2 regions of the Superficieibacter sp. HKU1 genome follow, and region 2 is predicted to be linked to the other one. Evidence: predicted binding sites of a transcription regulator. Region 2 holds the regulator's gene; the other holds the start of a gene.
What was found. The regulator PhoB, encoded in region 2, activates phosphate uptake and scavenging genes when phosphate is short. The targets are predictions, from matches to a motif close to CTGTCATAAAACTGNCNNAT.
Positions count from the first base shown of each region.

Region 1: a site for PhoB is predicted at 6,192-6,211, ahead of rpoH (RNA polymerase sigma factor RpoH). Genes of this name have one in related genera too.

Region 1 covers NZ_CP119754.1:339,972-355,178, reverse strand. Annotated here, with positions in the region: gene P0H77_RS01685 (DUF2207 domain-containing protein) at 1-1,242, shown strand, start outside; gene P0H77_RS01680 (GNAT family N-acetyltransferase) at 1,255-1,785, opposite strand; gene P0H77_RS01675 (DUF1778 domain-containing protein) at 1,789-2,058, opposite strand; gene livJ (branched chain amino acid ABC transporter substrate-binding protein LivJ) at 2,414-3,517, opposite strand; gene P0H77_RS01665 (4-aminobutyrate--2-oxoglutarate transaminase) at 3,735-5,000, opposite strand; gene rpoH (RNA polymerase sigma factor RpoH) at 5,176-6,030, opposite strand; gene ftsX (permease-like cell division protein FtsX) at 6,301-7,359, opposite strand; gene ftsE (cell division ATP-binding protein FtsE) at 7,352-8,020, opposite strand; gene ftsY (signal recognition particle-docking protein FtsY) at 8,023-9,543, opposite strand; gene rsmD (16S rRNA (guanine(966)-N(2))-methyltransferase) at 9,739-10,335, shown strand; gene P0H77_RS01635 (DUF1145 family protein) at 10,325-10,597, shown strand; gene P0H77_RS01630 (lysoplasmalogenase) at 10,758-11,384, shown strand; gene zntA (Zn(II)/Cd(II)/Pb(II) translocating P-type ATPase ZntA) at 11,461-13,656, shown strand; gene P0H77_RS01620 (MFS transporter) at 13,662-15,207, opposite strand, start outside.
Region 2 covers NZ_CP119754.1:1,212,901-1,228,107, forward strand. Annotated here, with positions in the region: gene sbcD (exonuclease subunit SbcD) at 1-1,143, opposite strand, end outside; gene phoB (phosphate response regulator transcription factor PhoB) at 1,320-2,009, shown strand; gene phoR (phosphate regulon sensor histidine kinase PhoR) at 2,031-3,320, shown strand; gene brnQ (branched-chain amino acid transporter carrier protein BrnQ) at 3,732-5,051, shown strand; gene proY (proline-specific permease ProY) at 5,133-6,485, shown strand; gene malZ (maltodextrin glucosidase) at 6,696-8,513, shown strand; gene acpH (ACP phosphodiesterase) at 8,623-9,204, opposite strand; gene queA (tRNA preQ1(34) S-adenosylmethionine ribosyltransferase-isomerase QueA) at 9,295-10,377, shown strand; gene tgt (tRNA guanosine(34) transglycosylase Tgt) at 10,420-11,547, shown strand; gene yajC (preprotein translocase subunit YajC) at 11,570-11,902, shown strand; gene secD (protein translocase subunit SecD) at 11,929-13,776, shown strand; gene secF (protein translocase subunit SecF) at 13,787-14,758, shown strand; gene P0H77_RS05890 (glycoside hydrolase family 43 protein) at 14,847-15,207, opposite strand, start outside.

The DNA.
Region 1 (15,207 bases), 870 kb from region 2:
CATGTGCTGTTGCCGACGCTGAATACCAGCATACTGTGGCTCCCTGTGCTGCTGATGGGGTTGTATTACCTGCTCTGGTGGTGGAGAAACGTGACGCCAGACGGACTGAAAATGCCGCCTGTGACGCCGCAATACAGCCTCCCCGCCGGTATGTCGCCGGGCTACCTGCGCTTTATCACCCGCCGGATTTATGATGATGTGGCTTTTACCAGCGATCTGCTGGGGCTGGTAGCCAAAGGAGGTATGACGCTCAGTATGACCTCCGACAACGCCCCATCGTTAACCCGTCTGTCTGCCGGAGGGAATCCACGTTTAACGGCGGACGACCAGAAATTACTGAACATCCTTTTTGGCGGTAATGGCAGCCGTATCGATCTGCGCATCGCCCGTCAGCCGATGGTCAACCACGCGCGTAAATGGTTAACTCAGCGCTGTGAAGCGCAACGGGAACTGCTTTTCCGGAAATGGGGTAAACCCGTACGTCGCTGTATTTTGCTTGCCCTGTTCATTCCCCTGATTTGTGGAATATTTTTTAATACTCCGGTCGCAGTACTGACGCTGCCGGGACTGCTTATGCTGATTCCGGGACTGATACTTTTGCTGGTCTTCCTGATAGCGATCTTCAATCCGCGCGAAACCGGACGTAACAGAGGTTTGGTGCTGCTGTTTTCGTTTTTATTCGGCGCGGGTTTAATTACAGGATGTACGGTGTTCCTTTCGGCCATGCTGCCTCCCCTTGAGCAGATCCCGGCAGGTTATCCCGGCGCACTCGCCGTCGCTATCGTACTGTGCCTGCTTTTTTGCTGGATCACCCCGCGTTATACCCAGCGCGGACTGAATGCGCTGGCGATGGCAAAAGGGCTGAAGCGCTACCTCAAAACGGCGGAAAAACATCACCACCAGACGGTTTACCAGCCCCGTCAGACGATACTCAGTTTTGAAAGCCTGCTGCCTGCCGCGCTGGCGCTCGGCGTGGGAAAATCCTGGACGAATGGTTTTACGGCATATCTGAGCGGCATCGGCGCGACATCAACCGCATTCTCCGGCGCTGACTGGACGCATCTGCATCATCTTAACCACGCTATTTACAGTTCTTCTCAGGAGATGCCGACGTTTAACTCGCACAGCGGCTCATCCGATTCAGGCTCCAGCGGGTCGGATTCAGGTTCAGGCGGGTCGGGGTCATCGGACAGCGGTTCGTCCGGCGGCGGTTCGGGAGGCGGCGGTGGTGGCGGGTGGTAGACGATTTACACATTACGCTATATCTGACGCAAAAAGCGATTCAATGGATTTCACAGGATAAAAGAGCGCATGATTGTTCTCGCCTGATAGCGGAATAAACCCCAGGCTGAGATAAAATGCTCTGGCGTTATCATTTAGCGCCTCCACAAACATGCCGTGGATGCCAACAGTCTGAGATGCGCCAAAAATAACCTTCATAGCATGGGTTACAAGCATGGTTCCCCATCCCTGACCCTGAAGCCTTTTGTCTACGGCCAGACGCCCGAGCGTGATGCTGGGTACGTTTCGATAAGGTATTTGTTTCTGCTGTGTTTTTGAGGGAAGAGACGCTTTTTCAAAGCAGCTTCCGGAAAGCGTGTAGTACCCTAAAACAGCAGGAACAGGCCCTGTGGTTCTGAGCACATAGCCACGCAGGATTTTTCTATGGTGCTGACGGCTGAGGTGTTCAAATAAAAAGCGGTTTAATGTCTCTTCGCCGCAGTCAAATTCGTTGAGGTTATATTCTGTCGCGTCAGCAAAAAGCTCAATAATTAACTCGTCCACGCTTTACTCCATGTTTTGTAGACGTCTGGCTGCTTTTTTCAGTTTTTCATTGGGTTCAGGTGGGTTGCTGAGTGCATCCATCACACGCGCCCACGATTCATCATTCAGGACCATCCGACGATGTTGTTCAATCACCTGTGCGGCACGTTCAGACGCGCTGCGCAGCATAAATTGAGTGATTGTCTGGTTGGTGAGTACAGCCGCCTCTTCAATCATGCCTTTATCGTCATCGCTGAGCCTGAGATCAATGCGCTGTTTCTTTAGTACAGGCATAGTTCCTCGCAATATGTACGGTGTTAATCCGTACATATGATAATCCCGGTAAGCGCGTATTTCAACATGGGGGTGCGGAGAGTTGCCAAAGGAATACCCTCCCCTAAACGGCTGCCTCTCGTTCAGATCTCCTGATCATGATATTTATAACCATAACGAACAAACAAATGACTATATAAGCGCAAATGAAGAAACTGAAGGACGCTCCCCCGTAATCCGCCGTCACACGGCACCAGCGTTGCTGGTCGATAAGGCCGACCATAGACAGAAAAGATTCAAAAAAAATCCTCCGACAATGTTGCCGGAGGATTTGTGTATAAGAGACAGCCTTAACGGAGAGGGTTAAGCAAAATGATTACTTCGCGTCGGTCGCCGTGCCGTTGGCGTGCCAGTCGAAAACGCCGAATTCAAAGCCTTTCAGGTCACCTTTCTCATCCCAGGACAACGGCCCCATCACCGTTTCGACTTTGTTCGCCTTCAGGTATTTAGCGATCTCTTCCGGCTCGTCAGACTGGTTCAGACCGGCCTGGAGAGATTGCAGCGCTGCGTAGGTAGTCCACACGAATGCGCCGCTCGGATCTTGTTTCTTCGCTTTGATAGCATCCACAATTGGTTTGTTAGCCGGAACCTGATCGTAGTTCTTCGGCTTGGTGACCAGCATCCCTTCGGCAGAATCACCGGCGATGTTAGATAGTGAGACGTTCGCTACCCCTTCCGGTCCCATAAACTGCGTTTTCAGACCCGCCGCACGCGCCTGGCGCAGGATCTGGCCCATTTCCGGGTGATAACCACCGTAGTAAACGAAATCGATGTTTTCTTTCTTCAGACGCGCCACCAGGGTGGAGAAATCTTTCTCACCGGCGGTGATACCGTCAAAGAACACCACGTTCGCGTTGCCTTTCTTCAGGTTGTCCTGAACCGCGCGCGCCAGACCTTCGCCGTACTGCTGTTTATCGTGAACAATCGCGATACGCTGCGGCTTCACTTTCTCAAGAATATATTTCGCGGCGGTCGGCCCCTGATCGGAATCCAGACCGGTAGTACGCAGGATCAGCTTGTAACCACGGGCGGTCAGTTCCGGCGCGGTTGCCGCTGGCGTGATCATCAGAATGCCTTCGTCTTCATAGATATCCGACGCGGGCTGAGTAGAAGAAGAACACAGGTGACCGATAACATATTTGATGCCGTCGTTAACCACTTTGTTTGCCACCGCCACCGCCTGTTTCGGGTCGCAGGCATCGTCATATTTTACGATGGTCAGTTTGTTGCCTTTCACGCCGCCTTTGGCGTTGATATCGGCGACGGCCTGTTCAGCGCCGGTAAACTCCTGGTCGCCATACTGCGCTACCGGGCCTGACATTGCGCCGACCACGGCCACTTTAATGTCTTCAGCCAGCGCCATGTTGCTTAACGACAGCGCGATACATCCTGCCAGTAACGCTTTACCCTTCATTTTCATCCTGAGATTCCCCATTATTGCGGTTATTACGTGTGTTGTGATGTTGTTATGCGACACATTATTTTGATTGTAAGACTGCTGAGCGTGTCTTTTCAGCATTCTATGCTAAAACATACCCCATTTTTATGATTTTGGAATAGCTAATTTGTCGCAGTAATAAGAAGTGGGCGAAGGAATGCCCCGGCAAGCGCAGCGCTACCGGGGAAAAACAGCAGATTTAGCGCGTTAACGCGCGATAAATAATCTCCAGCGCCTTGCGGAACTGCGCTTCCGGGATCGTCAGCGGGTAGAGAAAACGGATGACGTTGCCGTAGACGCCACAGCTTAATAGCAGCAGTCCTTCGGCCAGTGAAGCTTCCAGCACCTGTCGGGTAAACTCTGGCGAAGGCTGGCCGGTCTGCGGATCGTTAAACTCGACGGCGACCATTGAGCCTTGCGCACGAACATCGACAATGAATGCGCACTCTGATCGGGCGTTATTAAGCACTTCCACCAGATGCGCCCCCAGTTCGCGGGCGCGGGTGCACAACTGCTCTGCGTCAATCACGTCCAGTACCGCGTGTGCGGCAGCAATCGCCAGCGGATTACCCGCATACGTCCCGCCCAGGCCACCCGGCGCGGGCGCATCCATCACGTCTGCGCGCCCGGCCACGGCGGAGAGCGGCATCCCGCCCGCCAGGCTTTTCGCCATGGTAATAAGATCCGCTTTTTGCGCGTAGTGTTCCATCGCAAACAGTTTGCCGGTACGGGCAAAGCCGCTCTGAACCTCGTCGGCAATCAGCAAAATGCCGTGGGTGTCGCACAACGCACGCAACGCCTGAATAAAATCGGGCGGCGCGATGTTAAATCCGCCCTCTCCCTGCACCGGCTCCAGAATAATAGCGGCGACTTGATCCGGCCCGATATCAGCTTTAAAAATACGTTCGAGACTTTTCAGTGCCTCAGACGTGCTGATGCCGTGCAGTTCGTTCGGATAAAGCGCGTGAAAAACGGAACCGGGGAACGGGCCGAAGCCTGTTTTGTAAGGCGCAACTTTGCCGGTCAGCGCGAGGGTCATGGAGGTACGCCCGTGGAAGCCGCCGCCAAAGGCGATAATGCCGGGACGCCGGGTATAAGCGCGCGCTATTTTTACCGCATTTTCGACCGCTTCCGCGCCGGTGGTGAAGAACGCGGTTTTGGCCACGCCATCGATCGGCACCCGGGCATTAATACGCTCGGCCAGCAAAATATAGCTTTCATACGGAACGATTTGATAAGCGGTATGGGTGAAAGCCTGAAGTTGCTTTTCGATAGCGGCCACCACGTCCGGATGGCGATGTCCGGTATTCAGCACGGCGATACCGGCTGCAAAATCAATAACTTCTTTTCCTTCACTGTCCCACAGCGTCGCGTTTTCTGCCCGTTCGGCGTAGAAGCCGCACATAACGCCGATGCCGCGCGGCGTTGCCTGTAAACGTCGCTGATTGAGTGATTCATTACTCACGATAACCCCCTGCCACAAGAAGCCCGAAACGGATAGAGCGCACAGCTAATTGTTTGCCATAGCGTGAATTAACGCCAGTGAATGTCAGGAGTCAGACAGAGGAAAGGATTATGGTGGGGAGGCAGAAAACAAAAACCCCCGGACGTGTCCAGGGGTTATCGGGGTACGGCGCGGATTACGCTTCGATAGCGGCGCGCAGTTTCTTCATCGCGTTCTTTTCAAGCTGACGCACACGTTCAGCGGAAACGCCGTAGCGGTCGGCCAGCTCCTGTAGCGTGGACTTATTGTCATCGTCCAGCCAACGCGCGCGAATAATAGCCTGGCTACGCTCGTCGAGGCCCTGCATCGCATCGGTCAGCTTGTTCGCCGCCTGCTCTTCCCAGTTGTCATCTTCAATGCCGTCGGCAAAGTTAGACGTTTTATCCTGGAGATACAGCACGGGTGCCATCGGCTGGCTGTCGGATTCATCGTCGGAAGACATATCAAACGTCATGTCCTGCGCCGCCATCCGCGATTCCATCTCACGCACGTCTTTACTGGTCACGCCCAGCTCACGCGCCACGATTTCGACTTCATCCTGGTTAAACCAGCCCAGACGCTGCTTGTTTTTACGCAGGTTAAAGAACAGCTTACGCTGTGCTTTAGTGGTGGCGACCTTCACGATACGCCAGTTACGCAGCACGTATTCGTGAATTTCAGCTTTGATCCAGTGCACGGCAAAGGAGACCAGGCGCACGCCGACTTCAGGGTTAAAACGGCGCACGGCTTTCATCAGGCCGATGTTACCTTCCTGAATGAGGTCAGCCTGCGGCAGGCCATAGCCCGAGTAGTTACGAGCAATATGAACAACAAAGCGCAGGTGTGACAGGATCAGCGTCTTAGCTGCTTCCAGATCGCCCTGGTAATGCAGCTTTTCAGCGAGCGCCCGCTCTTCATCGGCCGTCAACATCGGCCATGCGTTCGCAGCCCGGATGTATGACTCCAGGTTACCAACAGGGGCTAAAGCTAAAGTTTGCATTTCTTTGGTCATTCAAATCCTCTCAATTTACAGCTTACCGGCAGCGGCTTGTCCCGTGATACAGCAACAAACGTGCCAGTGCGTACGAGCAACGAGAATATCATCCACTCTTTTATCAGACAGTGATTTTATCCACAAGTTCAATGCAACCGTGTGAATAGATTACGCACAAAATGTGACATATCGTTGAAAGAGTCAGGCAAGGGAAGACGGGAATGGTTGGCTACGCTTCCCCTGCACAGGGAATATTGCATTGCAGGGGAAGAGTATATCAGAAATTTTTTAGTCAGGCGTAAAGTGACGTAAATGTTGCACCGTAGCCAGCCAGGCAGCGACCCAGCCAATCATTGAGCACACCAGTAACAGCAGCAGGCACTCATCAAAAGAGAGGCCGCTGAGCGAAAACTGGGTGCCAAACACTTTCGCCACGTCAGTCACCGCCGAAGAGAGCCGCATGACTAAAATCTCGGACAAAATCAGCGACAATAACGCGCCGGAGAAGCCAAGCACCGCGCCGCCGTAAAGGAACGGCCGCAGAATGAAACCATCCGTCGCACCGATCAGCTTTTGCACGTTAATGCTGTCACGACGGGAAAAGATGCTCAGGCGCACGCTGTTACCGATGACCAGAAATACCGCGGCAATCATCAGTATGCCAATCATCGCCGACACCCGGCCCACCAGCCCGGTGAGCGAGGCCAGACGCGCAAACCAGCTATCATCCATGCGCACTTCATCTACGCCCTGCACGCGGCTGACGCGGTCGCGCAGGGTGTTGAGCGAGTCGGTGTTCTGGAAGTCCAGTTTCGGGATGACCACTGCCACAGCAGGAAGCGGATTCTCTTCCAGCATGTCCAGCGCGCCGCCAAAGCCTGACCAGTTACGGAACTCGCCCAGCGCTTCCTCACGCGACAGGTAGTTGACCTTATCGACGCCCTGCTCCGCCTGAAGCTGCCCCACGACGCGGGCCGCGGCATCGTCATCCAGCGCTTTGTCGAGATAGACGGTGATTTGCGGCGAAGGATAATACTGCGCCGCCGCCTCGCTGACGTTCTTGTACACCATATAGCAGACGCTCGGCAGCGTCAGGGAAATGGCGATCACCATGACGGTGAGGAAGGTCGCAAACGGCTTGCTTTTAAGATCCTGGACCGCGCCGTGCCAGGCATAGCGCACCTGCTCGTTAAAAACGTTGGTCTTACGCGACGCCGCTTTTGGCGCAGGCTTATTACGTTTTGGCGCACCGCGATTGCCGTCACCCGCGCCACCCTGTGGCTTACGAAAGCGGTCGAAGCGATTACTGAACTGCCTGATGTGATTCACAGCGTCGCGTTTATTCACCGTGATGGCCTCCATGCAAATGACCGTCGCTGAGGGTCAGCATCGGATACGTACGACGGGAAATCAGTCCGATATCGTGCGTCGCCATCAGTACCGTTACCCCTACGCGGTTAAACTCTTCGAACAGGCGTAAAATGCCTTCAGACAGCGCGTCGTCCAGGTTACCGGTCGGTTCGTCCGCCAGCAATACGGCGGGTTTATTCACCACCGCGCGGGCGATCCCCACGCGCTGCTGTTCACCGCCGGAAAGCTGAATGGGGAAGTTTTTCGCTTTATCAAGCAACCCGACTTTATCCAGCGCCGCTGAAACGCGACGACGGATATCATCGCCGCTGGCTCCCGCGATGATCAGCGGAATAGCCACGTTATCGAATACCGTGCGATCCATCAGCAAGTGGTGATCCTGGAAGATCATCCCGATTTGCCGGCGTAAAAACGGAACTTCACGGTTTTTAAGCCGACTGATGTCGTGACCGCTGAAGTAAATTTTCCCGGCGCTGGGCCGCTCGATGCCACAGATCAGCTTAAGCAGCGTACTTTTCCCCGCGCCGGAATGCCCGGTCAGGAAGGCCATCTCGCCTTGCTGCAGGTGGAAAGTCACTCCCTGCAACGCTTGTCTCCCGCCGAGATAGGCTTTGCTGACGTGTTCAAAGCGAATCATTATTAATCCTCTCGGGCAAAAAGTGCCTCAATAAAATCGCCCGCATTAAACGGACGCAAGTCCTCTATACGTTCGCCGACGCCGATATAGCGGATCGGAATTTCGAACTGATCGGCGACGGAGAAGATCACCCCGCCTTTCGCCGTACCGTCCAGTTTGGTCAACGTGATCCCGGTCAGTCCCACTGCCTCATGGAACAGTTTGGCCTGGCTTACCGCATTTTGCCCGGTGCTGGCGTCCAGCGTCAGCATGACTTCATGCGGCGCGTCCACGTCGAGCTTTTTCATCACGCGGACAATTTTCTTTAACTCTTCCATCAGGTGCGCTTTGTTTTGCAAACGCCCTGCGGTATCGGCAATCAGTACGTCAATATGGCGCGCTTTCGCCGCCTGAATCGCATCGAAAATCACCGAGGCGGAATCGGCACCGGTATGCTGCGCGACCACCGGAATATTATTGCGCTGGCCCCACACCTGAAGCTGCTCAACCGCGGCGGCACGGAAGGTATCGCCCGCGGCCAGCATTACCGATTTACCCTGCTGCTCAAACTGGCGTGCCAGTTTGCCGATCGTGGTGGTTTTACCCACGCCGTTGACGCCGACCATCAAAATCACAAACGGGGTTTTGCCTTCAATATTAAGCGGTTCGTCCACTTTTGCGAGGATTTCACCCATTTCATCTTTTAACAGGCCATACAGCGCTTCGGCGTCGCGTAGCTGCTTGCGGCTCGCGCCTTCGGTCAGATTAGCGATGATTTTACGGGTGGTTTCGACGCCCACATCGGCAATCAGCAGCTGTTCTTCCAGCTCTTCAAACAGATCATCATCGATTTTCTTGCCGCGGAAAAGACTGATAAATCCGGAACCGAGATTTTCTTTTGTTTTCACCAGGCTGCGTTTGAGACGCGCAAAGAAACCTTCTTTGGTCGGTTTTTCTTGCTCCTGAGCAACCTCTTCCTGGGGCGCATCTTCCTCGACCGGCACCACGATCACGGCTTCTTCCGCCGCTTCGGCGGCCAGCGCATCCAGCTCTTCGTCGCTAATCGGGGCGTCTTCCGGCGCTAACGGCTCCTGTTCGCTAACCCACTCTTCCGGCTCAACCGTGGCGGGCGTCAGTTCTTCCGCCAGCGGTAGTTCTTCATGTTCGATGACGGCAACCGGTTCGGGTTCAACGATTGGCTCAGGTTCGACAACAGGTTCAGGCTCAACAACCGGTTCAACCTCGATAATTACTTCAGGCTCAACAACCGGCTCAACCTCAACGATCGCTTCGGGCTCGACAACCGGCTCAGGCTGCGCAGCTTCTTGCGGCGAGGTGCTTTCCGCAACCTGCTCCGTTACCTCAACAATCTCAGCAGCAAACGCGTCGGTTTCTGCCTCGCTACGCGGCTCTGCTTCTGGCGCGGCCTCGTCTGCAACCGGCAACTGTTCTTCGGGCTTTTGCTCCGCCTGTGCCGTTTGCTCGTCATCTTTTTGACCAAAGCCCAGCCAGGAAAAAAAGCCACGTTTTTTTTCTTTCGCCATTTGCGACCACACTCCCCGCTGTTAATTCAAAGCTCAGCCCCGGAACCATACTGCCGGGCGCTGAAAATCAGGATGAAATTCGTAACCTAGTCTATCACTTAACTTAACTCGCATCACCGCTTGCGGAATAAGGTTTCACCGCAAGCGTCGCATCGTTAGAATAGCAGGCCGAAATAGTGACCAGAGCAGCATTTAATGAAGAAACCTAATCACGCAGGCAGCGGCCAGATTCGCATTATCGGCGGGCAATGGCGTGGCCGTAAATTACCGGTTCCGGACAGCCCCGGTCTGCGCCCTACCACGGACCGGGTCAGAGAGACGTTATTTAACTGGCTGGCCCCGTCAATGGTCGATGCCCGCTGTCTCGACTGCTTCGCCGGGAGCGGTGCGCTGGGGCTGGAAGCGCTGTCACGCTACGCGGCTCAGGCCACGCTGCTTGAAATGGAACGCAGCGTCGCCCGGCAGCTACAGAAAAATCTTGCAACACTTAACGCAACTCACGGGCGGGTCGAAACGGGTAATACGCTCGCGTTCCTTAATCGACCAGGGACGCCTTACGATATCGTGTTTGTCGATCCTCCTTTTCGGAAAGGATTGCTGGAAGAGACATTGCACCTGCTGGAAAGTCACGGCTGGCTGGCGGATAACGCGCTTATCTACGTCGAAAGTGAAGTAGAGAACGGCATGCCGCCGGTCCCGGCCAGCTGGCAATTATACCGTGAAAAAGTGGCGGGCCAGGTCGCTTACCGTCTGTATCAGCGCGATGCGCAAGGAGAACAACATGCTGATTAATCTTGGTCGTTTGCTTATGCTCTGCGTCTGGGCATTTTTGCTTCTGAATGTGGTGCATCCGTTTAAGTTTCCTGCCAACATTTTTATCAACGTGGCAATGGTATTTATGATCCTGATGCACGGTCTGCAACTGGCGCTGCTCAAGGCAACTCAGCCAAAAGAGGGTCCGCCTTTAACCACCGGCCAGAAGGTGCGTATTTTCTTGTTTGGCGTTTTTGAACTGGTCGCCTGGCAGAAAAAGCTGAAAGCGACAAAAAAATGAGCCGGGATCTGGCGTTGTCATCTCCCTGCGCCAGACACTACACTCATTAACAGGGCTGTAGGCATAATGCCTGCGTAGTGACATACTCGATGGATTTTACGTTGCAGAACGGTGTGTGCAACCTTAAAGCCGACGAGTATAACGAATTCAAGGAATTATGATGCTCTGGTCATTTATCGCTGTCTGTTTTTCTGCCTGGCTGTATGTCGATGCTTCTTATCGTGGACCCGTCTGGCAACGCTGGGTATTTAAACCGGTTACGCTGCTGCTTTTACTCCTGCTTGCCTGGCAAGCGCCCATGTTTAATGCCATCAGTTACCTGGTGCTGGCCGGACTGTGCGCGACGCTGGTGGGCGATGCTTTAACCCTGCTGTCACGCCAGCGCCTGTTGTATGCCATCGGCGCGTTCTTTCTCTCACATTTGCTGTACACCATTTACTTTGCCAGCCAGATGACGCTGTCGTTCTTCTGGCCGCTGCCGCTGGTGCTACTGGTGATTGGTGCGCTGCTGATCGCGACCGTCTGGACGCGGCTGGAAGAGTTACGCCTGCCGATTTGCACGTTTATCGCCATGACGCTGGTGATGGTCTGGCTGGCCGGGGAGCTGTGGTTCTTCCGCCCCACCGACACGGCACTTTCTGCCTTCGTGGGGGCAGCACTGCTGCTGCTCAGTAACATTGTCTGGTTGGGTAGCCATTACCGTCGCCGTTTCCGCGCCGATAACGCCATTGCGGCCGCCTGCTACTTCGCCGGACATTTCTTGATTGTGCGTTCACTTTATCTCTGATTGCGCTTGACTCTGGAGTCGACTCCAGAGTGTATGCTTCGGGTAATGAGAAAATTATCATTCCCCGGAGAATATAATGTCGACTCCAGATGCTAATGGCAAAAAAGCCCCGCAGTTCGCCACGCTTAAATTTACGCCCGCTGCGCCGGAACCCGCGTCATGCTGCGCTGATGCTTCATGCTGCGCCGAAACCGCGCCTGCCGACGCCGTCGCTGACGCCCGCTATAGCTGGAAAGTCGAAGGAATGGACTGCGCCGCCTGTGCGCGTAAGGTAGAAAACGCCGTACGCCAGGTGGCGGGCGTTACCCAGGTTCAGGTGCTGTTCGCCACGGAAAAACTGGCGGTGAATGCCTCTGGCGATGTCAGCCAGCAAATTGAACAGGCGGTACAAAACGCAGGCTATACGCTGCGTCATGAGTCTGCCCCGCCGCCCACCACCTCGCGCCTGCGGGAAAATCTTCCGCTGCTTATCCTGATAGTCATGATGGCCGTAAGCTGGGGGCTTGAGCACGTTAACCACCCGGCAGGTCAGGCCGCATTCATCCTCACCACCCTGGTGGGACTGTACCCTGTCCTTCGCCAGTCGCTACGGCTGATCAAGAGCGGCAGTTACTTCGCGATTGAAACCCTGATGAGCGTTGCCGCCCTCGGCGCGCTGTTTATCGGCGCGACGGCAGAGGCGGCGATGGTACTGCTGCTGTTTTTGATCGGCGAACGCCTTGAAGGCTGGGCCGCCAGCCGCGCCCGCCAGGGCGTCAGCGCCCTTATGGCGTTAAAACCGGACACCGCCGTGCGGCTGCGCGACGGTCAGCGGGAAACCATCGCCCAACGCGATCTCCGTCCCGGCGATACCATTGAAGTCGCTGCCGGTGGCCGACTGCCCGCCGATGGTCAGCTTTTGACGCCGTTTGCCAGTTTTGATGAAAGCGCATTGACCGGGGAATCCGTCCCGGTAGAGCGTAGCGCAGGCGAGAACGTGGCGGCAGGTGCCACCAGCGTCGATCGTCTGGTCCAGCTTACCGTTACCTCTGAACCAGGCGACAGCGCGATTGACCGCATCCTGCGGTTGATTGAAGAAGCCGAGGAGCGGCGCGCGCCTATTGAGCGCTTTATCGATCGCTTCAGCCGCCTTTATACGCCGGCGATTATGCTGGTGGCGCTGCTGGTCGCCCTGGTGCCACCACTGTTGTTTGCTGCCGCCTGGCAGGAGTGGATTTATAAGGGGCTGACGCTGCTGCTGATTGGCTGCCCGTGCGCGCTGGTGATTTCCACGCCCGCCGCGATCACCTCCGGACTGGCGGCGGCGGCACGGTGCGGCGCGCTGATTAAAGGCGGCGCAGCGCTGGAACAGCTTGGGCGTGTTCAGCAAATCGCCTTTGATAAAACCGGCACCCTGACCGTGGGGAAACCCCAGGTGACGGGCATTTATCCCTGCGCGATGGACGAGCATGCGCTGCTGGCGCTCGCCGCTGCCGTTGAACAGGGCTCAACGCATCCGCTGGCGCAGGCGGTGGTGCGGGAAGCACAATCCCGTGGGCTTACGCTGCCTGACGCCACGGAGCAGCGCACGCTGCCGGGCGCGGGCATTGAAGCGCTCGTCGCGGGCAAAAAAATTCTGATCTGCGCGGCGGAGAAATTCCCCGGCGAGGCGTTTAGCCTACAAATTCGTACTCTTGAGCAGGAAGGCCAAACGGTGGTGATGGTGGCGCAGGAGGAGCGCGCGCTGGGTCTGATTACGCTACGCGATACGTTACGGGAAGACGCCAGAGAAGCAGTGGATGCGCTGCATCAGCTTGGCGTGCAGGGCGTGATGTTGACCGGTGATAATCCGCGCGCGGCGGCAGCCATCGCGGGGGAACTGGGTCTGGATTTTAAGGCGGGGCTACTGCCCGCCGACAAAGTTCAGGCGGTAACCGCGCTGAACCGCCAGATGCCGCTGGCGATGGTCGGCGACGGTATCAACGATGCACCCGCCATGAAAGCCGCAACAATTGGCATCGCGATGGGCAGCGGCACCGACGTGGCGCTGGAAACGGCGGATGCCGCACTGACCCATAACCGCCTGACGGGCCTGGCGCAGATGATTGCCCTTGCCCGCGCGACGCACGCCAATATCCGGCAGAACATCGCTATCGCGCTGGGCCTGAAGGGTATTTTCCTGGTGACGACCCTGCTCGGTATCACCGGCCTGTGGCTGGCGGTGCTGGCAGATACCGGCGCAACGGTGCTGGTGACGGCGAACGCGCTGCGCCTGCTGCGTAAAGGACGTTAAAACGGTTACTCTGTGCGGGCGATGTTCTCCTCGCGCTCGGCCAGCGGGATCGCCCGTGTCGGCCACAAAAAAAGCAGGGTCAGCAGCGCCATCGCATACAGCCCGGCACGCGTGACCTGCGCGCGCGATTGCCGGTAAGTTTGGGTTAATACCGGCAGATCGTTTTTCAGCGCGCCCGCCTGATGCATAAACAGGGTGAACTGCGGATCGTTCAGATAAGGCACCACCGCCAGATGCTGCAACGCGTCGCGCGTTTGCTTGCTGACGGGGGCATTGACGACCTTATCTTTCATGCCGATCGTCAACATCGTAAGCATCACCATGCTCACCAGCGCCACTCCCATCGCCTGACCGACATCGCGTGCGGCGGCCTGGATACCGCCTGACTGGCGCGCTTCTTTATCCGGCAGCGCACTGGTCACCAGAAACGGCGCATTACTCGCAATCGTGCCCATACTCGCGCCGATAAAACAGAGCCCCAGCACGACCCGCGGCACGCTGAAATGTTCTTCTGAAATTCCCGACGAGGCCACGATTGCGCCCAGCACGCCCAGCATCAGCCCAATCCGGCATTGTCGACGCGGACGACGCTGGCGAATCAGTACCGGCAATCCGAGAGAGCATCCCGCAAGGGTGATGGCAAACGGCACGATCAGCAGGCCGGTACCGATGGCGGTCAGCCCGGCAACAATCTGCACAAAGCTCACCACCACAAAAATACCGGCGCTGTACGCAAAAAAGATATAGCCGGTCAGATACAGGCCAGTGCGCACCTGCGGCGTGTGAAGAAATGCCTTTGGGATCATGGCGCTGCCGGTTTTACGCTCGCAGACGCGCTCCCAGCGCAGCATAAAATGGATGACAACCAGACCGCTTAAAATGAGAAAAGGTGCCGGGCTCATGCCTAAAAAATGAATTGCCGGATTAAACGGCGTAATGAATCCCCAACTGGAAATTTGCAGCACGCCGAAGATAAGTAAAAAAAGGCCGGCGGTTGAAAGAATAAGGCCCGGAAAATCAAAGCGTACCGGCGCATTGTGTTTGGCAGGTTCGTTGATGATCAGGGAACAGCACAAAATGACGACCAGTACGCCGCCCAGCGCGCCAAACGCCCAGCGCCAGCCGACCATATCCAGCAGCGCGCCGCAGACAATCGGCCCCAGCGCAAAGGAGATCCCGCTTGCCGCGCCCAGTGCCCCGAACGCGACGGCGCGCTGTTTGCCGTGGTATAAGCCAGTAAGCAAACCAAATACCGACGGGATCATAAAACTCCCGCCCACGCCTGCCAGCAGGCGCGCGATCCAGATAAAAACCGTGATGGAGGGAGAGAGGGTGGCGCAGAGTTCCGCTACCAGGTAAATCAGGCAGCCAATACGAAACGTTTTTAACCAGCCAATCACGCTGCCCAACATTCCCCCGGCGATCATAAAGGTTCCGGCGACCAGCGGATACAGCGTATTGGCCGCGCTGATTTGCGTCATGCTGGCGTTCAGTTCCCGCATCAAACTCCCCGTCGCGATGCTTAACGTCACGTTGTCGGCAGAAGCCAGA
Region 2 (15,207 bases):
CTTTTGCTGCGCCTCGTCGAGATCTTCCTGGGTCAGCCGGCGCTCAAATACGTCTTCAACGCTCAGTTCGCCGAGCGTTTCGCGCAATTCACCTTCCAGAATACGCTGGCGGTGCTCGCGGCTGCGTCTAACTAAAAGCACCTCAACCGGTAAATCCTCGGTCAGGGCCTGAATACGTCGCTGAATATCATGCAGGTATTCCCCGCTGGTGATTTCGATATCCAGCCAGACCTTTGGCGTCGCGGGCGCATCACGCCACTGCATAAGCTGCTCGCTGATGCCGGCAAAATCGCCCTTGATCACAGCCAGCGGCTGCGTGACGGGAACCTCAAGCGGTGTCACGTCGGTGAGTTTGCCCTCCGCAAAAGTGACCAGGTTGACGCTTTTATTTTTTCCTGTCTCATCAAAGCTCAGTGAAATGGGCGAGCCGCAGTAGCGAATGTGCTCGCTGCCGTTAATTTTTTGCGCGCGGTGGATGTGGCCCAGCGCGAGGTAATCAACGGGCGGAAAGTTTTGCGCCGGGAAGGCGTCCAGCGTGCCGATGTAAATATCGCGTACGGCATCGCTTTTGCTGGCTCCGACGGTCGTCAGGTGTCCGCTGGCGATAATCGGTAATGGCTGCTCACCCCGCAGCTCGCAGGCGTCCTGATACTGCTGCTGATAATAATCTGTGATGGCCGTCAGCAGACGTTGCTGCTTCTGGCTGCCGGATTGCCCCGCCTGGCTAATCACCATGTCGCGCGGACGCAAAAACGGCACCGGGCAAAACACCGCGCCCGGCGTGCCGTCGCGCTTTAACAGAAGGTGCGGTTTATCGCCTGCGCTGGCAATGACGGTCGTTTTGAGAAACGCCAGAATGTCGCGGGATTCGTTAAGCGTGGCCACCGAATCATGATTTCCGGCCAGCACCACCAGATGACAGCCGGTCTGCTGTAAATCGACCACGAAACGATAATATAACTCGCGGGCATAGCTCGGCGGCGAGCCGGTATCAAAAATATCGCCCGCCACAATAATGACATCAACCTGCTGCGTCTGAGCGGTATCCAGCAGCCAGTCAAGAAAAGCGCTATGCTCAGCGGCACGGCTCTTACTGTAGAAGTTCTGGCCGAGATGCCAGTCTGAAGTATGAATGATGCGCATGTCGGTTCCGTGGCAAAAAAGCGTACAGCGGATTATACCCTCTGAAGCAGGCGGGGCGAAGCTGGCTGTCACATCGCGTTTACGCAATCGTCACACGGTCATCTTTTTCATAAATCTGTCATAAATCTGACGCATAATGACGTCGCTATCCATAATGATGATAAACAGGGTAAAAAATGGCGAGACGTATTCTGGTCGTAGAAGATGAAGCTCCAATTCGTGAGATGGTTTGCTTTGTTCTCGAACAAAATGGCTTTCAGCCTGTTGAAGCGGAAGATTATGACAGCGCGGTGAATCAGCTCAATGAACCCTGGCCAGACCTCATCCTGCTGGACTGGATGCTTCCCGGCGGTTCCGGCATTCAGTTTATTAAACATATCAAGCGTGAAGCAATGACGCGCGAAATCCCGGTGGTAATGCTCACCGCACGCGGTGAAGAAGAAGATCGCGTCCGCGGGCTGGAAACCGGGGCAGACGATTACATCACCAAGCCGTTCTCGCCAAAAGAGCTGGTAGCGCGGATTAAAGCGGTGATGCGCCGCATTTCCCCGATGGCCGTTGATGAGGTCATCGAAATGCAGGGATTGAGTCTCGATCCCTCCTCGCACCGGGTCATGACCGGTGAAAGCCCGCTCGACATGGGGCCGACTGAATTTAAGCTCCTGCACTTCTTTATGACCCATCCCGAACGTGTTTACAGCCGTGAACAACTGTTGAATCATGTCTGGGGAACCAACGTCTACGTGGAAGACAGAACGGTGGATGTTCATATCCGCCGCCTGCGCAAAGCGCTGGAGCAGAGCGGGCACGATCGCATGGTTCAAACCGTTCGCGGCACGGGTTATCGTTTCTCGACCCGTTTCTGATCTCAGACAGGAGTGTGACGCGTGCTGGAACGTCTGTCATGGAAAACGCTGGTTTTTGAACTGGTTATCTGCTGCCTGCCTGCGCTGATACTGGGGGCATTTTTCGGTTATCTGCCGTGGTTTTTGCTGGCGGCGGTGACCGGGCTGTTGGTCTGGCACTTTCTGAATTTACTGCGACTTTCCTGGTGGCTATGGGTCGATCGCAGTATGACACCGCCGCCGGGCCGCGGCAGCTGGGAGCCTCTGCTTTACGGACTGCATCAGATGCAGCTACGCAATAAAAAGCGCCGACGTGAGTTGGGCAACCTCATCAAACGTTTTCGCAGCGGCGCGGAATCGCTGCCGGATGCGGTGGTGCTGACGACTGAAGAAGGCACGATTTTCTGGTGTAACGGCCTGGCGCAGCAGGTGCTGGGGCTGCGCTGGCCGGACGATAACGGGCAAAATATCCTTAACCTGCTGCGTTATCCCGAATTTACGCTCTATCTGAAGAATCGCGATTTTAGCCGGCCATTGAATCTGGTGCTCAATAATGGCCGTCACCTCGAATTTCGAGTGATGCCCTACAGTGAAAACCAGCGGCTGATGGTGGCGCGCGATACCACGCAAATGCACCAGCTTGAGGGCGCGAGACGCAATTTCTTTGCCAACGTCAGCCATGAGCTGCGCACGCCGTTGACCGTGCTACAGGGTTATCTGGAGATGATGCAGGAGCAAACGCTTGAAGGCGCGCCGCGCGAAAAAGCGCTGCATACCATGCGCGAGCAGACGCAGCGTATGGAATCGCTGGTAAAACAATTATTAACCCTCTCCAGGATTGAAGCGGCACCTGCGCTGGCCCTCAATGAAAAGATTGACGTGCCGATGATGCTGCGGGTGATAGAGCGCGAGGCGCAAACCCTCAGCCACGATCGTCATACGCTGCGTTTTACCGTGGATGATTCGTTAAAAGTGCTGGGCAATGAAGAACAGTTGCGGAGCGCTATCTCTAATCTGGTGTACAACGCGGTGAATCATACGCCTGCCGGAACCACTATTTCGGTCAACTGGCAGCGCGCGCCTCATGGCGCACTGTTTACCATTGACGATAACGGACCGGGAATCGCTGCCGAACACATTCCGCGCCTGACCGAGCGTTTTTATCGTGTTGATAAGGCCCGTTCGCGGCAGACCGGCGGCAGCGGGCTGGGGCTGGCAATCGTGAAACATGCGTTAAATCATCATGATAGTCGCCTCAACATTACCAGTAAGCCGGGTGAAGGAACGCAATTTAGCTTTTTGCTTCCGGAACGATTCATTGCCAGAAACTAGGCTGGTTATGCCGCTTGTAACCGTAACTTTCCGCAGACCAGCCTGGGCTGGTCTGTTTAGTTTGCAGGTAAGCGAAACGGGTGCCATATCCTCGCGCCTGCTGCTTTTTTGTTCGAATGATCAGCCATCAGTTTTTCTGATAACTGGTCCATCATGCTGGCTGAATATTCTGAATTAGCATAATCATCTGGTTTTACGATCCTGCCTTGCTTTAAAACGTTATAAGCGTTTAAATTGCGCCCCAGAGGCTGTCATACCGACTGCTTTTGCGTGATAAATCGAAAAACAATACTTCGTCACGTCAGTCAGGGAGTATATCCCGCTGGAAATATATGCAATTGCTGCGCGATCGTCCCGCATGGAAAGCAACAATTCATTTACAACACCACATCCACAGGCAGTAAATAATTTATGACCCATCAGTTAAAATCTCGCGACATCATGGCTCTGGGCTTTATGACCTTTGCCCTGTTTGTCGGTGCTGGCAATATCATTTTTCCTCCTATGGTCGGTTTGCAGGCCGGCGAGCACGTCTGGACGGCGGCCATTGGCTTTTTGATTACGGCGGTCGGTCTGCCGGTGCTGACGGTTATTTCGCTGGCGAAAGTCGGCGGTGGGATTGATAGCCTCAGTACGCCGATCGGTAAAGGCGCGGGTATTCTGCTGGCCACCATCTGCTATCTGGCGGTCGGTCCGCTGTTTGCCACCCCGCGTACCGCGACGGTTTCCTTTGAAGTGGGTATTGCACCGCTGACGGGGGACGGGGCGATGCCAACCTTTATCTACAGCCTGGTCTATTTTGCGCTAGTGATCGTGGTTTCTCTCTATCCCGGTAAGCTGCTGGACACGGTGGGCAACTTCCTCGCGCCGATGAAAATTCTCGCCCTGACGGTACTTTCCGTCGCCGCGCTGGTATGGCCTGCCGGCCCGATCAGCCATGCGATTGATGCTTATCAGACGGGGTCTTTCTCTAACGGCTTCGTTAACGGTTATCTGACGATGGATACCCTGGGCGCAATGGTCTTCGGTATCGTGATTGTCAACGCTGCCCGTTCGCGCGGCGTTACTGAAGCGCGTCTGCTGACCCGCTATACGGTATGGGCGGGGCTGATGGCCGGTATTGGGCTGACGCTGCTGTATCTGGCGCTGTTCCGCCTGGGTTCCGACAGCGCTACGTTAGTTGACCAGTCGGCTAACGGTGCGACTATTCTGCACGCGTATGTTCAGCATACTTTCGGCGGCGCAGGAAGTTTACTGCTGGCGGCGCTGATTTTCATTGCCTGTCTGGTGACGGCAGTGGGCCTGACCTGTGCGTGCGCTGAGTTCTTTGCGCAGTATCTGCCGTTCTCCTATCGCACGCTGGTGTTTATCCTTGGCGTGTTCTCTATGGCGGTCTCCAATCTGGGGCTGAGCCAGCTGATTCAGATTTCCGTGCCGGTATTAACGGCGATCTATCCACCGTGTATCGCACTGGTTGTGTTAAGCTTCACCCGCCCATGGTGGCATAATTCATCGCGCGTGATTGCGCCCGCCATGTTCATCAGCCTGCTTTTTGGTATCATTGACGGCATTAAAGCCTCGGCATTGAAAGATGTCCTGCCTGCGTGGACCGAGCGTTTACCGCTTACCGAGCAGGGGCTGGCGTGGCTGATGCCAACGGTAGTGATGATTGTGCTGGCGGTTATCTGCGATCGCCTCATGGGCCGCCAGGTCACCTCCAGCGCACATTAATCGTTGCACGGCGGTTCGTTTAACCACGGAGCTTAGGGTTCCGTGGTTTTTTATTTTTTGTGTTGAATGGCATTTGAAACGATGGAAAGTACTAACAAGCTGAAGCGGGGACTGAGCACCCGTCACATCCGCTTTATGGCACTCGGGTCGGCAATCGGTACCGGCCTTTTTTATGGCTCGGCAGATGCTATAAAAATGGCAGGTCCCAGCGTACTGCTGGCCTATATTATCGGCGGCGTTGCCGCGTATATCATCATGCGTGCATTAGGGGAGATGTCGGTCCACAACCCGTCTGCCAGTTCCTTCTCACGTTACGCTCAGGACAACCTCGGCCCGCTGGCGGGCTATATCACCGGCTGGACCTACTGCTTTGAAATTCTGATCGTCGCCATTGCCGACGTTACGGCGTTCGGCATTTATATGGGCGTCTGGTTCCCGCATGTGCCGCACTGGATTTGGGTGCTCAGCGTGGTGATGATCATCTGCGCGGTCAACTTAATGAGCGTGAAGGTGTTCGGCGAACTGGAGTTCTGGTTCTCCTTCTTTAAGGTCGCCACCATTATCATTATGATCGTGGCGGGCGTCGGCATCATCATCTGGGGGATTGGCAACGGCGGGCAACCGACCGGGATCCATAACCTGTGGACTAACGGCGGCTTCTTCAGCAACGGCTGGCTGGGGATGGTGATGTCGCTGCAAATGGTGATGTTTGCTTACGGCGGTATTGAAATTATCGGTATTACCGCGGGCGAGGCGAAAGATCCGCAGACCTCCATTCCCCGCGCTATCAATTCCGTGCCGATGCGTATTCTGGTGTTCTACGTCGGGACGCTGTTTGTGATTATGTCCATTTACCCGTGGAACCAGGTCGGCACAGACGGCAGCCCATTTGTTCTGACGTTTCAGCATATGGGGATCACCTTTGCTGCCAGTATCCTGAACTTTGTGGTATTGACCGCCTCGCTTTCCGCTATCAACAGCGACGTTTTCGGCGTGGGGCGTATGCTGCACGGTATGGCGGAGCAGGGCAGTGCCCCCAAATTTTTCGCCAAAACGTCACGTCGCGGTATTCCGTGGGTGACGGTCGTGGTGATGACCTTCGCGCTGCTGCTGGCGGTATATCTTAACTACATCATTCCGGAAAATGTCTTCCTGGTGATTGCCTCGCTGGCAACGTTCGCGACAGTGTGGGTGTGGATAATGATCCTCCTGTCACAGGTGGCGTTCCGCCGCCGCCTGTCGCCGGAAGAGACCAAAGCGCTGAAGTTTAAGGTTCCGGGCGGTGTGGTGACGACCATAATCGGGCTGATCTTCCTGGTCTTTATCATTGCGCTGATTGGCTATCATCCGGATACGCGTATTTCGCTGTACGTTGGCTTCGGCTGGATTGTGCTGCTGCTGATTGGCTGGATGTTTAAGCGTCGCCGGGCATAATTCCGCGGTATAACGTTTGTCAGCAGTCTGAGACCGGGAGACATCCCGGTCTTTTTTTGCTTACATTTGCATTCTCTTGCGTACTAAAAACCGATCTATCATGAGTGTTCTGCGCCCCCGGCTTCACCCCTGGAAAAACAGCCAAAAGAGGAGGGGGAGCGGCGCGGCTTGTGTCATGGTAGGCTGATTTTTCAGGAAAGAGGATTGATGATGTTACATGCCTGGCATCTTCCCGTTGCGCCGTTTATCTCGCAGCGACAGGATCGACTCACGGTGACGCTGTGGCTGCGCGGAGAAAACTTACCCGCCCGTGTAGTACTGCGTACTGAGCTGGATAACGAAGAAATTTCCCTGTCCATGCGTCGTTCTGCCCGCGCGCCCTCACCGGGGATCGTGGTCTGGCGTGTGGATATCAATCTTAATGAAGGGCAGCCCCGCCGCCGCTACAGCTTTAAATTGCTGTGGGAGGATCGCCAGCTGTGGTTCACGCCGCAGGGCTTCAACCGCTTTCCACCGGCGAAACTGGAGCGTTTTGCGCTGGATCTGCCGGATAATGGTCCCGACTGGGTGGCCGATCAGGTGTTTTATCAGATCTTCCCGGATCGCTTTGCGCGCGGTAAGCGCCAACCGATCCATCAGGATAACGTCTATTATCACCACGCCGCCGGGCGTGAAATCGTGCTGCGTGAATGGAATGATCCGGTCACGGCGGAAGCGGGAGGATCGACGTTTTATGGCGGCGATCTCGACGGTATCAGCGAAAAGCTGCCGTACCTGAAAACGCTGGGCGTTACCGCGCTGTACCTGAACCCCATCTTTTCCGCACCCAGCGTGCATAAATATGATACTGAAGATTATCGCCAGGTCGACCCGCAGTTTGGCGGCAACGGAGCGCTACTTCGTCTGCGGCAGAATACGCTGGAACAGGGAATGCGGCTGATCCTCGACGGCGTGTTTAACCACAGCGGCGATTCCCATGCCTGGTTTGATCGTCATAACCGGGGCACCGGTGGAGCCTGCCATAATCCTGATTCGCGCTGGCGCGACTGGTACAGCTTTTCCCCGGATGGCCGCGCGCTGGACTGGCTGGGTTACGCCAGTCTGCCGAAGCTGGATTTTCAGTCGCAGACGCTGGTTGATGAAATTTACGCCGGCGATGACAGCATCGTGCGCCACTGGCTGAAAGCGCCGTGGAATATGGACGGCTGGCGGCTGGACGTCGTGCATATGCTCGGCGAGAACGGCGGTGCGCGTAACAACCTGCAGCATGTCTCGGGCATTACCCGCGCGGCGAAAGAAGCTCGCCCCGACGCGTTTGTTTTTGGCGAACATTTTGCCGATGCCCGCCAGTGGCTGCAAATGGACGCGGAAGATTCGGCAATGAACTACATGGGCTTCACCAAGCCGCTGTGGGCGTTTCTGGCGAATACCGATCTCTCTTACGATCCGCAAAACATTGATGCCCGTACCTGCGTCGCCTGGATGGATAACTATCGCGCTTCGCTGTCGCATCAGCAGCAGTTGCGGATGTTTAATCAGCTCGACAGCCACGATACCTCACGTTTCAAAACGCTGCTGGGTAAAGACGTGGCGCGTCTGCCGCTGGCGGTGGTGTGGCTGTTTACCTGGCCCGGCGTGCCCTGTATTTACTATGGCGATGAAGTGGGGCTGGACGGGGCGAACGATCCTTTCTGCCGCAAACCGTTCCCGTGGGATAAGGGCAAGCAGGACGGCGAATTGCTGGCCCTTTATCAGCGAATGGCAAAACTGCGTCGGCGCAGCCAGGCGCTGCGCCGCGGTGCTTGCCAGGTGATCTATGCCGAGGGCGACGTAGTGGTGTTCGTGCGGATGCTGAAACAGCAGCGCGTGCTGGTGGCGATTAACCGCGGTCAGGCGTGTGAAGTGGTAGTTGGTGATTCGCCGCTGTTAAACGTTAAGGCATGGTATCTGAAAGAGGGGAAAGCCACGTTTGAGGGGGAGCTTCTGACGCTGCCCGCGGTTTCAGCTTCGGTGTGGATGGGGAATTGACACGCTCAATCACCGTAAACGTGCCCGGTGGCGGCTTCGCCTTACCGGGCCTACGATCGGGTTGCCATATGTAGGCCCGGTAAGCGCAGCGCCACCGGGCATCACGGCGCTACAACTCCCCCCGTTGCGCCTGCACCATCATCCGCGGATAAAACTGCCAGAACAGCGTCTCCAGCTTCTCATAATGCGCGTCCAGATCGTGCCAGGAGTTGCGTAACGCATCAAGACGCGGACGGCGGCTGGCCATACCGTTCAGTACGTTCTGAATAAAAGCCATATCGCGATACCGCTCCAGCCAGCGTTCGGACCATAAATACTGATTGAGATTCACAAAGCGTGGCGGGGAGTCGGGCAGGATGTTGCCAATCTGCACCTCAGCGTAGCCGACAAACTCCACCAGCGGCAGTTCGGGCGAGACTTCTTCCCAGTGCAGGGAAAGAAAGTGATCCCACATCACATCCAGCGTGATCGGCGCGACCCGGCGCGTCTCCGGGCGAAACCACTCCCGCGCCGTTTTCACCTCCGGCAAATTATCTGTCAGCACATCGATACGCCGGTGCATATGAATGCCGTCCACTACCGCCTGCGGGTAGAGCGACTGCGGATTTCCACGGACAAAATCCGCCAGTAAATTGCCCGACAGCGAACTGTCAGCGAGATGGGCGAGGTGCAGGTGAGCGAGAAAATTCATGGTTTGTTGCTATCTCCGGCAGGGTAAAGGTTGCAGGGAAAACGCCCCGGCACTAGACTACCCGCCTCTTTATTTGTCCTGGTTACCGTCATGCGTCTTGCCGATTTTTCCTTTGAACTCCCTGAATCCCTGATTGCTCACTATCCGCAGCCTGAACGCAGCGCGTGCCGCTTGTTATCGCTGGACGGTCCGACAGGGGCGCTGACGCATGGTACTTTCACCGATTTGCTCGATAAGCTCAACCCCGGCGATCTTCTGGTCTTTAACAATACCCGGGTGATCCCGGCGCGTCTGTTTGGCCGTAAAGCCAGCGGCGGCAAGGTTGAAGTGCTGGTCGAGCGGATGCTGGATGATAAACGTATTCTGGCACATATTCGCGCCTCCAAAGCGCCAAAGCCCGGGGCGGAGCTGCTGCTGGGCGATGACGAAAGCATCAACGCAACGATGACCGCCCGTCACGATGCCTTGTTTGAAGTTGAGTTCCATGATGAACGTCCGGTGCTGGATATCCTGAACGCTATCGGCCACATGCCGCTGCCGCCGTATATCGACCGCCCGGATGAAGACGCTGACCGCGAACTGTACCAGACCGTCTACAGTCAAAAGCCAGGCGCGGTGGCCGCGCCGACCGCCGGTTTGCACTTCGATGAACCGCTGCTGGAACGCCTGCGTCAGAAAGGCATTGAAATGGCGTTTGTCACGCTGCACGTCGGCGCGGGCACTTTCCAGCCGGTGCGCGTCGAAAGCATTGAAGATCACATCATGCACTCTGAATATGCCGAAGTGCCGCAGGACGTGGTTGACGCGGTGCTGGCCGCCAAAGGGCGCGGCAACCGGGTGATTGCGGTGGGCACGACCTCGGTACGCTCGCTGGAAAGCGCGGCGCAGGCGGCGAAAAATGACCTGATCGAGCCGTTCTTTGGCGATACGCAAATCTTTATCTATCCGGGTTATCAATACAAGGTTATTGACGCGCTGGTGACCAACTTCCATCTGCCGGAATCCACGCTGATTATGCTGGTCTCGGCGTTTGCAGGTTATAAACATACTATGAATGCGTATGAGCAGGCGGTTAACGCCGAATATCGCTTTTTTAGTTATGGCGATGCGATGTATATCACGTACAATCCGTCGGCGATTAATGAACGTGTCGGGGATGACTCCGCGGCATAAGCTTTTCACGTCGGACTGTTTTTCCGGCGTACTGGAGAAAAAATGAAATTCGAACTGGATACCACCGACGGACGCGCCCGCCGCGGTCGCCTGGTGTTTGATCGGGGCGTAGTGGAAACGCCTGCGTTTATGCCCGTCGGTACCTACGGTACCGTAAAAGGCATGACGCCGGAAGAAGTCGAAGCCACCGGCGCGCAAATTATTCTTGGCAACACCTTCCACCTGTGGCTGCGTCCGGGCCAGGAAATCATGAAGCTGCACGGCGATCTGCATGATTTTATGCAGTGGAAAGGGCCGATCCTCACCGATTCCGGTGGTTTCCAGGTCTTTAGCCTGGGCGACATTCGTAAGATCACCGAGCAGGGCGTGCATTTCCGCAACCCGATCAACGGCGATCCGATTTTCCTCGATCCGGAAACCTCAATGGAAATCCAGTTCGATCTCGGTTCCGACATTGTCATGATCTTCGACGAATGTACGCCGTACCCGGCGGACTGGGACTACGCGAAACGCTCAATGGAAATGTCGCTGCGCTGGGCACAGCGCAGCCGCGACCGTTTTGACGGGCTGGGCAATAAAAACGCGCTGTTCGGTATTATTCAGGGCAGTGTTTACGAAGATTTACGCGATATCTCCGTCAAAGGTCTGGTGGAGATTGGCTTTGATGGCTACGCTGTCGGCGGACTGGCGGTTGGCGAGCCAAAGGCAGATATGCACCGTATTCTGGAGCACGTTTGCCCGCAAATCCCGGCAGACAAACCGCGCTACCTGATGGGCGTCGGCAAACCGGAAGATCTGGTTGAAGGCGTGCGTCGCGGTATCGATATGTTTGACTGCGTGATGCCGACGCGTAACGCCCGCAATGGTCATCTGTTTGTGACCGACGGCGTGGTGAAAATCCGTAACGCGAAGTACAAAAGCGATACCAGCCCGCTCGATGCCGAGTGTGATTGCTACACCTGTCGCAATTATTCACGCGCCTACTTGCATCATCTCGACCGTTGTAACGAAATACTGGGCGCGCGTCTCAATACCATTCATAACCTGCGATACTATCAGCGTTTAATGGCTGGTTTACGCAAGGCTATTGAAGAGGGTAAATTAGAGAGCTTCGTCACCGATTTTTACCAGCGTCAGGGGCGACCCGTACCACCTGTCAACGTTGATTAATTTTAATAATGAGGGAATTTGAATGAGTTTTTTTATTTCTGATGCGATAGCAGCACCCGCCGCAGGCGCAGGTCAAAGCCAGTGGACGTTGATTCCGATGCTGGTGGTGTTTGGTCTGATTTTCTACTTCATGATCTTACGTCCTCAGCAGAAGCGTACTAAAGAGCATAAAAATCTGATGAACTCCATCGCTAAAGGCGATGAAGTCTTAACCAATGGTGGCCTGGTCGGTCGCGTCACGAAAGTGGCTGAGACGGGTTATATCGCCATCGCTCTGAACGACACCACTGAAGTGGTTATCAAACGTGATTTCGTAGCTGCCGTTCTGCCGAAAGGCACGATGAAGGCGCTGTAATTTTTGATTTCCCAAAGGGAACCGCCGTGTTAAACCGTTATCCTTTGTGGAAGTACATTATGCTGGTCGTCGTGATTGCCGTCGGCCTGCTTTACGCACTTCCCAACCTTTATGGTGAGGATCCGGCTGTTCAGATCACTGGTGCGCGCGGTAGCGCCGCCAGTGAGCAAACGCTGATCCAGGTCCAGAATACGTTACAAAAAGAAAAAATTGCCGCGAAGTCCATGGCGCTGGAAGAAGGGGCTATTTTAGTACGCTTCGACTCCACGGATACGCAACTGCGCGCACGTGAAGCGCTGGTTGACGTGCTGAGTGACAAATACGTCGTGGCGCTTAACCTTGCACCGGCAACCCCGCGCTGGCTGGCGGCACTTAAAGCAGAGCCGATGAAGCTCGGTCTTGACCTGCGTGGCGGCGTTCACTTCCTGATGGAAGTGGATATGGACACGGCGCTGGGTAAACTCCAGGAACAAAATATCGACGGCCTGCGCAGCGATCTGCGTGAAAAAGGCATTCCTTATACTACCGTTCGCAAAGAAAATAATTATGGCCTGAGCATTACTTTCCGTGATGCGACAGCGCGTGATGAAGCGGTTTCTTATCTGAGCAAACGTCATCAGGATCTGGTGATCTCCAGTCAGGGTGATAATGCGCTGCGTGCGGTGATGACCGATGCGCGTCTGAGCGAAGCGCGTGAATATGCGGTCCAGCAAAACATCAACATTCTGCGTAACCGCGTAAACCAGCTGGGCGTTGCCGAGCCGGTAGTCCAACGCCAGGGCGCTGACCGTATTGTGGTCGAGCTGCCAGGCATTCAGGATACCGCGCGGGCGAAAGAAATCCTGGGTGCAACCGCAACCCTGGAATTCCGTCTGGTTAACACCAATGTCGATCAGGCTGCCGCCGCGTCTGGCCGTATTCCCGGCGACTCAGAAGTGAAGCAGATGCGCGAAGGCCAGCCGGTTGTGCTGTTCAAACGTGTGATCCTGACCGGTGATCATATTACTGATTCCACCTCCAGTCAGGATGAGTACAACCAGCCGCAGGTCAATATCTCTCTCGACAGCGCTGGCGGTAATATCATGTCCAACTTTACGAAGGACAACATCGGTAAACCGATGGCGACCCTGTTCGTGGAGTACAAAGACAGCGGTAAGAAAGATGCCAACGGGCGTGCGGTTCTGGTGAAACAGGAAGAGGTGATTAACGTCGCCAATATTCAGTCTCGTCTGGGTAACAGCTTCCGTATTACCGGTATTAACAACCCGAATGAAGCGCGTCAGCTCTCTCTGCTGCTGCGTGCCGGTGCGCTGATTGCGCCGATTCAGATTGTTGAAGAACGTACTATCGGGCCAACGCTTGGGATGCAGAACATCAAGCAGGGTCTGGAAGCGTGTCTGGCCGGTCTGGTGGTTTCGATCCTGTTTATGCTGGTCTTCTATAAGAAATTTGGCCTGATTGCGACCAGTGCGTTAGTGGCGAACCTGGTACTGATCGTCGGTATCATGTCGCTGCTGCCGGGCGCAACGCTAAGTATGCCGGGGATTGCGGGGATCGTGTTAACCCTTGCCGTCGCGGTGGATGCTAACGTACTGATTAACGAGCGTATCAAAGAAGAGTTAAGCAACGGACGTTCGGTACAGCAGGCGATCCACGAAGGCTATGCCGGCGCATTCAGCTCCATCTTTGATGCGAACATTACCACGTTGATTAAAGTTCTGATCCTCTATGCCGTAGGCACCGGGGCTATTAAAGGGTTCGCGATCACTACCGGTATTGGTGTGGCGACGTCGATGTTCACCGCGATTGTCGGTACGCGTGCCATCGTAAACCTGTTGTATGGCGGCAAACGCGTCAACAAGCTGTCAATCTGAGGAGTGCGATGTGGCACAGGAATATACTGTTGAACAATTGAACCACGGCCGTAAAGTCTACGACTTTATGCGCTGGGACTACTGGGCTTTCGGCATCTCCGGTTTATTACTGGTGGCGGCGATTGTCATTATGGGCGTGCGCGGCTTTAACTGGGGGCTCGATTTCACTGGCGGTACCGTCATTGAAATCACCCTCGAAAAACCAGCGGATATGGACGTGATGCGCGAAGCGCTGCAAAAGGCGGGCTTTGAAGAGCCACAGTTGCAGAACTTCGGCAGCAGCCACGATATCATGGTGCGCATGCCGCCAACCGAAGGTGAAAGCGGCGGGCAGGTACTGGGCAGCAAGGTACTGAGCGTCATTAACGAGTCTACCAGCCAGAATGCGGCGGTTAAGCGCATTGAGTTTGTCGGGCCGAGCGTGGGTGCCGATCTGGCGCAAACCGGTGCGATGGCGCTGATGGTGGCGCTGATCTCTATCCTCGTGTATGTCGGTTTCCGGTTCGAGTGGCGACTGGCGGCAGGGGTGGTTATCGCGCTGGCGCACGACGTGATCATTACGTTGGGGATCCTGTCGTTGTTCCATATCGAGATTGACCTGACCATCGTTGCATCGTTGATGTCGGTTATTGGTTACTCACTGAACGACAGCATCGTGGTATCGGACCGTATTCGTGAAAACTTCCGCAAAATTCGTCGTGGAACGCCTTACGAAATCTTTAACGTGTCGCTGACCCAGACGCTGCACCGTACCTTGATTACTTCCGGTACCACGTTAGTGGTTATTCTGATGCTGTACCTCTTTGGTGGTCCGGTACTGGAAGGCTTCTCACTGACCATGCTGATCGGTGTCTCTATCGGTACTGCGTCATCAATCTACGTGGCCTCGGCGCTGGCGCTGAAGCTGGGTATGAGACGCGAGCATATGCTCCAGCAGAAAGTCGAGAAAGAAGGGGCGGATCAGCCGTCGCTTCTGCCGTAAACCGGCTGTTACGTCATACTGCAATCCCGGTCATTTGGCCGGGATTTTTTTTACGCAGGCGTCAGGCCGGTTGCGCCTGAATTTCCGTTTATGCCGTCATGATCACCGGTTGGATCTGCCCGTCTTTAAATACCAGCTTGTCCAGGCACAGCATCCGGTGTCCTGCGTCGTTATCACCAGGAATGCGCCGGTGATAGGCAATCAGCCAGCTATCGTCATCGCCCGTTGAAATACAACTGTGATGCCCTAGCCCATCGGCGATGGGCTGCGCGGTAAGGATCGCGGTCCCCGGACCGGAGAAATCGAATGGCGTGTCGCTGTCTGCGGCCACGGCCCGGTAGGTTCCATTCTTCCAGTTGCCTTCCGACCACATGAAATGATATTTCCCCCGGCGTTTTATCATGCACGGCGCTTCAACGTAGCCGGGAATATCCATTTCATGAAACAGC